One region of the Streptomyces sp. NPDC085596 genome, then DNA from elsewhere that is predicted to be linked to it. Evidence: riboswitches for the same ligand, from Rfam matches in the RefSeq annotation. Region 1 holds a riboswitch; the other holds the start of a gene.

Region 1 (3,493 bases):
CATGTGGGTGTGGACCTGGGTTTCCGGCCGGACCCCGGCGGTGGTCAGCCGGAACGCCTCCGTCGCCCAGGCCAGGTAGGCGGCCCGGTCGGCGGCACGCAGCGGAAGCGTCTCGCGCAGCGCGGGCTCGTCCACCTGGATCACCGAAGTGCCCGCCTGCTCAAGGTCGTTCACCTCGTCGCGCAGGGCGAGCGCCACCTGCCGGGCGGTGTCACCGAGCGGCTGGTCGTCGCGGACGAAGGACCAGGCGAGCATGGTCACCGGTCCGGTCAGCATGCCCTTGACCGGGCGGTCGGACAGGGACTGGGCGTACGTCGTCCAGCGGACCGTCATCGGCTCCGGCCGGGAGATGTCGCCGGCCAGGACCGGCGGGCGGACGTAGCGGGTGCCGTAGGACTGGACCCAGCCGTGCTGGGTGGCGAGGTAGCCGGTGAGCTGCTCGGCGAAGTACTGCACCATGTCGTTGCGTTCGGGCTCGCCGTGCACCAGGACGTCCAGGCCGGTCTTCTCCTGGAAGGAGATCACCTCCTGGATCTCCGCCTTGATGCGCTCCTCGTACCCGGCCGTGTCGATCCGGCCCGCGCGCAGGTCGGCGCGGGCGGTGCGCAGTTCGCCGGTCTGCGGGAACGAGCCGATCGTGGTCGTCGGCAGCAGCGGCAGGCCGAGGTGGGCGCGCTGGGCGGCGGCCCGCTCGGCGTACGGCTGGGCGCGGCGGGCGTCGGCGTCCGTGACGGCTTCCGCCCGAGCCCGGACGGCCGGGTCACGAGTGAGGGGGGAGCCGGTGCGGGAGGCCAGGTCGGCCCGGTTCGCGGCGAGTTCGGCGGCGATCGCGTCCGTGCCGTGTGCCAGCCCCTGGGCCAGGGTGACGATCTCGGCGGTCTTCTGCCGGGCGAAGGCCAGCCAGCGCAGGATCTGCGGTTCGATGTCCCGCTCGGCGCCGGTGTCCAGCGGGACATGCAGCAGGGAGCAGGAGGGGGCGACGTCGACCCGGTCGGCCAGCCCGAGCAGGGTGCCCAGGGTGGCGAGGGACTTCGACAGGTCGTTGACCCAGATGTTGCGGCCGTTGACGACACCGGCGACCAGCCGCTTGCCGGGCAGCCCGCCGACGGCGGCGAGCGCGTCCAGGTTGGCGGCCGCGGCCTCGGTGAAGTCCAGCGCCAGACCCTCGACCGGCGCCTTCGCCAGCACCGGCAGCGCCTCGCCCAGCCGGTCGAAGTACGAGGCGACCAGCAGCTTCGGCCGGTCGGTGAGCGCACCCAGGTCACGGTAGGCGCGCTCGGCGGCGTTCAGCTCGGCCGGAGTACGGTCCTGCACCAGCGCGGGCTCGTCCAGCTGCACCCACCCGGCCCCGGCCGCGCGCAGGTCGGCCAGCACCTCGGCGTACACCGGGAGCAGCCGGTCCAGCAGGGTCAGCGGATCGAAGTCGGCGGCGACACCGGGCGCGGGCTTGGCCAGCAGGAGGTAGGTGACCGGGCCGACCAGCACCGGCCGGGCGGCGAGACCCAGGGCGAGGGCCTCCTTCAGCTCCGCGACCTGCTTGGCGGAGTCGGCGGAGAACACCGTGTCCGGACCCAACTCGGGCACCAGATAGTGGTAGTTGGTGTCGAACCACTTGGTCATCTCCAGCGGCGGCACGTCCTGCGTGCCGCGCGCCATGGCGAAGTAGCCGTCGAGCGGGTCGGCGGCGACGGCCGCCCGGTGCCTGGCCGGGATCGCACCGACCATGACCGTGGTGTCCAGTACGTGGTCGTAGTACGAGAAGTCCCCGGTCGGGACCTCGTCGACACCCGCCTCGGCGAGCGCCTGCCAGTTGGCGCGGCGGATGTCCGCGGCGGTGGCCCTCAGGGCGTCGGCGTCGACGCGGCCCTTCCAGTAGCCCTCGATGGCCTTCTTCAGTTCCCGGTCCGGGCCCTGACGCGGGTAGCCGTACACGGTGGACCGTGCTGCCGCGGCTGCGGACTTCGGTGTCACGGAGATCTCCTTCACGAGATGAATCCCTGAGATCCCGGCGACGGGACGAGCACGTGAAGGGGTGACGACCAGCGGGTACGCGGCCGCGCGGCACGGCGCGGTGGTCCGTCTGGTGTGTACGCCGACCCGCCCTCGAGGTCACCGGAATTCCGCACGCGAGTGGTTCGCGCACGGGCAGATGGCAGGTCTTCGGACTCACGGGCGCGTCGCGTACGGAAAAGCCGTACGAGACACCTAGTGGCCGTCGCTTCCCAGGTCCGTGCGTCGGACCCAGTGCGTATGACGGCGGTCGTTCCCGCTCACCGCTGCGGGGCAGTCCCGGATTCCCACCGGGTTCCCTCTTACGACACCCCGTCTGGCGGACGGGGCGAACCAGCTGCACAGGTCAGCCTACGGGCCGTGGCCTTCCGTCGCCGGTACCGTCCGGCATTCGGATGGTGATCCGGGCCACGCGTGCCGCCGTCCGGCCCGACCAGGCTGTGGGACAACGGGATTACCCCGCCGCCGGTCCCAGCTGGGCGAGTGCCGCCGTCACCAGCGCGGCCGTGCCGGTGTCCAGGGTGAGGCGGACGCTGGGCAGATAGCGGGGGGAGTGGTTGCCGGGGAGGCTCCGGAACTTCTCCGCCGGTCCGGTGCCGGGGGCCGCCGCCCACTGGGTCGGGCCGACCGAGCCGAGCATCCAGTAGGCGCCCCGGATGCCGGGCCGGCCGTGCAGATGGCCGCCCGCGCCGGTGAGCAGCGGGAAGTCCTCGGTCGCCGCGGAGGCCGGCCAGCCCGTGACGCGGGCGGCGCCGAAAGCCGCCTGGTGGGCGGCGCGGACGGCGGCCGTGACGCCCGGGTCGGGCCGGGTGACGCCGGAGCGGGTCAGCTCGCGCACGGTGACCCGGGGCGGCAGCCCGGCCGCGGCGGCCTCTGCGCGCACCACCCGCTCCACCGCCGCCGTGCCCCGTACGAGCGCCGCCTCCGAGAGGGCGCGTACGGTGACCCGCAGCTCGGCGTGGGTGGCTATCACGTTCCCGGAGCGCCCGGTGTCCCCGGCCCGCAGCGAGGACGCGGTGACCACCAGCCGCTCGGCCGGGTCCGTCTCGCGGGCGGCGACGGCCGGGAGCCGGGTCACCGCGCCGGCCGCCGCGAGCAGCGGATCGGCCGTCAGATGAGGGGTGGCCGCGTGTCCGCCGTCCCCCTCGAAGACCACCTCCAGCGTCACGCTGCCCGCCATCAGCGGCCCGTCCGCGTGCGCCACCATCCCGGCCGGGAACGCGGCCGTGTGCTGGGCGAGGACCACGTCCGGCGCGGTGATCCGGTCGTACAGGCCGTCCTCCAGCATCGCGCGGGCACCGCTCAGCGTCTCCTCGGCGGGCTGCCCGACGACCAGCAAAGTGCCGCGCCAGCGGTCCCGGTGCTCGGCGAGCCAGCGGGCGGCGGCGGCCGCGCACGCCAGATGGGCGTCATGGCCGCAGGCGTGCATCACCGGCACCGGCCGCCCGTCCGGGCCCGGCGCGGTCGCGGTGCTCGCGTACGG
Region 2 (3,493 bases), on a different contig from region 1:
ACATCGTCATCGCGGTGGCGATCATCTACATCCCGATCAAGCTGGGCGGCTTCGACGAGATCTTCGCCAAGGCGGGCGAGAAGTACGCCGCCGCCGGCGCGGGCGGGATCGTCCCGGCCCCGGCGGGCCAGTGGACGTACGCCACGCTGGCCCTCGGTTCGGCGCTCGCGCTGTTCATGTACCCGCACTCGATCACCGCGACCCTCTCCTCCAAGAGCCGTGACGTGATCAGGCGCAACACCACGATCCTGCCGCTGTACTCCCTGATGCTCGGCCTGCTGGCCCTGCTGGGCTTCATGGCGATCGCGGCCGGGGTGAAGGTCACCAACGGCCAGCTGGCGATCCCGCAGCTGTTCGAGAACATGTTCCCGGACTGGTTCGCGGGCGTGGCCTTCGCGGCGATCGGCATCGGCGCGCTGGTCCCGGCGGCGATCATGTCGATCGCGGCCGCGAACCTGTTCACCCGCAACATCTACAAGGACTTCATCAAGCCCGACGCGACGCCCGAGCAGGAGACCAAGGTCTCCAAGCTGGTCTCGCTGCTGGTGAAGGTGGGCGCGCTGGTCTTCGTCCTCACCATGGACAAGACGGTGGCGATCAACTTCCAGCTGCTGGGCGGCATCTGGATTCTCCAGACCTTCCCGGCCCTGGTCGGCGGCCTGTTCACCCGCTGGTTCCACCGCTGGGCGCTGCTGGCGGGCTGGGCGGTCGGCATGCTCTACGGCACGCTCGCCGCCTACGGGGTCGCCTCGCCGACCCAGAAGCACTTCGGCGGCTCGGCCAAGGAGATCCCCGGCATCGGTGAGATCGGCTACATCGGCCTCACGGCGTTCGTGCTGAACGTCGTGGTCACGGTGGTCGGGACCTTCGTCCTGAAGGCCGTGAAGGCCCCCGACGGCATCGACGAGACCAGCCCCGGGGACTACACGGCCGACGCGGGCGACCCCGGCGTCGAGGCCGAACTGCCCCCGGCGACGGCGGGCAGCACCCACTAAGGGTCCCGGTTCCACCCGGCCACGGGCCGCCGTAATGCGAGAGCTACGGCGGCCCGTCGTCGTACACACTCGCGGTCATGGAGCCCTTGCCGGCCCTGCCCGACATCACTCTGCTCGCTTACGAGTTGACCCTCTGAAGCCACCGCGACACACAACAGACACAACATCTGGGGGTGACACGACAGCCCGGCACTAGATGTATGCTCGTGCTCGCTGTCGTCGCAGGGGAATCCGGTGCGAATCCGGAACTGTCCCGCAACGGTGTACTTGCGTGCTTCGTGCACGCCAGAGTCAGTCCGAGGACCTGTCGACAGCGGCGCGCCCGGCCGTCCGGCCCGGGTGCTCGAAGACGTCCGGGCCTCGTGGAGTGGGCCGGTGGACGCGACGCCGTGCGCGCTCGTGCCTCCCCCAAGCCCTCCGCCAGGCCCCCGTGCCCAGCGAGGGAGAGCCCCACGTGACCATCGCGCCTGCCGATCCGGCTTCAGCCACCCCGGCGACCGAGGCCCCTGTGGAGAACGACGGCCCCGGCGCCGCGCTGCTGCGGACCCTGACCGAGCTGACCGCCGACCTCCCCGACGCGGACCCCGGACGGGTCGCGGCCGCCGCGCTGCGCGGCCGGTCGGCGCGCGCCGACGAGGCGGAGCTGCGCGAGCTGGCCACCGAGTCCGCCGCCGGTCTGATCTCGGAGGACCCCGCGTACTCCCGGCTGGCCGCCCGGCTGCTCACTCTCTCCATCCGCGCCGAGGCCGCCTCGCAGGGCGTGACGTGCTTCACCGAGTCGGTGACCGTGGGCCACCGCGAGGGCCTGGTCGCCGACCGCACCGCCGACTTCGTGACGCTGCACGCCGCCCGTCTTGACGCCCTGATCGACACCGGCGCCGACGACCGCTTCGGCTACTTCGGCCTGCGCACCCTGCACAGCCGCTACCTGCTGCGCCACCCCATCACCCGCAAGGTGATCGAGACGCCCCAGCACTTCATGCTGCGCGTGGCGAGCGGTCTCGCGGAGAACGACAGCGCCCCCGCCGTGGACGAGGTCGCCGCGCTCTACGGCCTGATGAGCCGCCTGGACTACCTGCCGTCCTCCCCCACCCTGTTCAACTCCGGTACGCGGCACCCCCAGATGTCGTCCTGCTACCTGCTGGACTCCCCGCTGGACGAGCTGGACTCGATCTACGACCGCTACCACCAGGTCGCCCGCCTCTCCAAGCACGCCGGCGGTATCGGCCTGTCCTACTCCCGCATCCGCAGCCGGGGTTCGCTGATCCGGGGCACCAACGGGCACTCCAACGGCATCGTGCCGTTCCTGAAGACGCTGGACGCCTCGGTGGCCGCAGTCAACCAGGGCGGACGGCGCAAGGGCGCGGCCGCGGTGTACCTGGAGACCTGGCACTCCGACATCGAGGAGTTCCTGGAGCTGCGCGACAACACCGGTGAGGACGCGCGCCGTACGCACAATCTGAACCTCGCGCACTGGATTCCGGACGAGTTCATGCGCCGGGTCAACGCGGATGAGCAGTGGTCGCTGTTCTCCCCGGCGGACGTGCCCGAGCTGGTCGACCTGTGGGGCGAGGAGTTCGACGCCGCCTACCGCAAGGCCGAGGCGTCGGGCCTGGCGAAGAAGTCCATGCCGGCCCGCGAGCTGTACGGCCGCATGATGCGCACCCTCGCGCAGACCGGCAACGGCTGGATGACCTTCAAGGACGCCGCCAACCGCACCGCCAACCAGACGGCGCTGCCGGGCAACGTGGTCCACTCCTCCAACCTGTGCACGGAGATCCTCGAGGTCACCGACGACGGGGAGACCGCGGTCTGCAACCTCGGCTCGGTGAACCTGGGCGCCTTCGTGGTGGACGGTGACATCGACTGGGCGCGGCTGGACGAGACCGTCCGTACGGCCGTGACCTTCCTCGACCGGGTCGTGGACATCAACTTCTACCCGACCGAGCAGGCGGGCCGTTCCAACGCCAAGTGGCGCCCGGTGGGCCTCGGCGCGATGGGTCTCCAGGACGTCTTCTTCAAGCTGCGCGTCCCCTTCGACTCCCCCGAGGCGAAGGCGCTGTCGACGAAGATCGCCGAGCGGATCATGCTGGCCTCCTACGAGGCGTCCGCCGACCTCGCCAAGCGCAATGGCCCGCTCCCCGCCTGGGAGCAGACCCGTACCGCGCGGGGCGTGCTGCACCCCGACCACTACGGCGTCGAGCTGAACTGGCCCGAGCGCTGGGCCGCGCTGCGCGCCCGCATCGCCGAGGTCGGCATGCGCAACTCGCTGCTGCTGGCCATCGCGCCGACGGCCACCATCGCCTCCATCGCGGGCGTGTACGAGTGCATCGAGCCGCAGGTGTCCAACCTGTTCAAGCGCGAGACGCTGTCGGGTGAGTTCCTCCAGGTCAACGCGTACCTGGTGCAGGAGCTGAAGGACCTCGGCGTGTGGGACGCGCGCACCCGTGAGGAGCTGCGCGAGGCCAACGGCTCGGTGCAGAGCTTCGCGTGGATTC

What was found. Region 1 has a riboswitch for cobalamin ahead of metE (5-methyltetrahydropteroyltriglutamate--homocysteine S-methyltransferase). Riboswitches for the same ligand answer to the same signal wherever they lie in the genome.
Region 2: it holds a riboswitch for cobalamin, as region 1 does, so the genes downstream of both, ACIGA3_RS27210 (ribonucleoside-diphosphate reductase subunit alpha) here and metE (5-methyltetrahydropteroyltriglutamate--homocysteine S-methyltransferase) in region 1, are expected to answer to the same signal.

What each region holds. Positions count from the first base shown of each region.
Region 1 covers NZ_JBITTC010000003.1:157,545-161,037, reverse strand. Annotated here, with positions in the region: gene metE (5-methyltetrahydropteroyltriglutamate--homocysteine S-methyltransferase) at 1-1,971, opposite strand, end outside; cobalamin riboswitch at 2,134-2,363, opposite strand; gene ACIGA3_RS10735 (amidohydrolase) at 2,465-3,493, opposite strand, start outside.
Region 2 covers NZ_JBITTC010000011.1:63,513-67,005, reverse strand. Annotated here, with positions in the region: gene mctP (monocarboxylate uptake permease MctP) at 1-995, shown strand, start outside; cobalamin riboswitch at 1,173-1,322, shown strand; gene ACIGA3_RS27210 (ribonucleoside-diphosphate reductase subunit alpha) at 1,450-3,493, shown strand, end outside.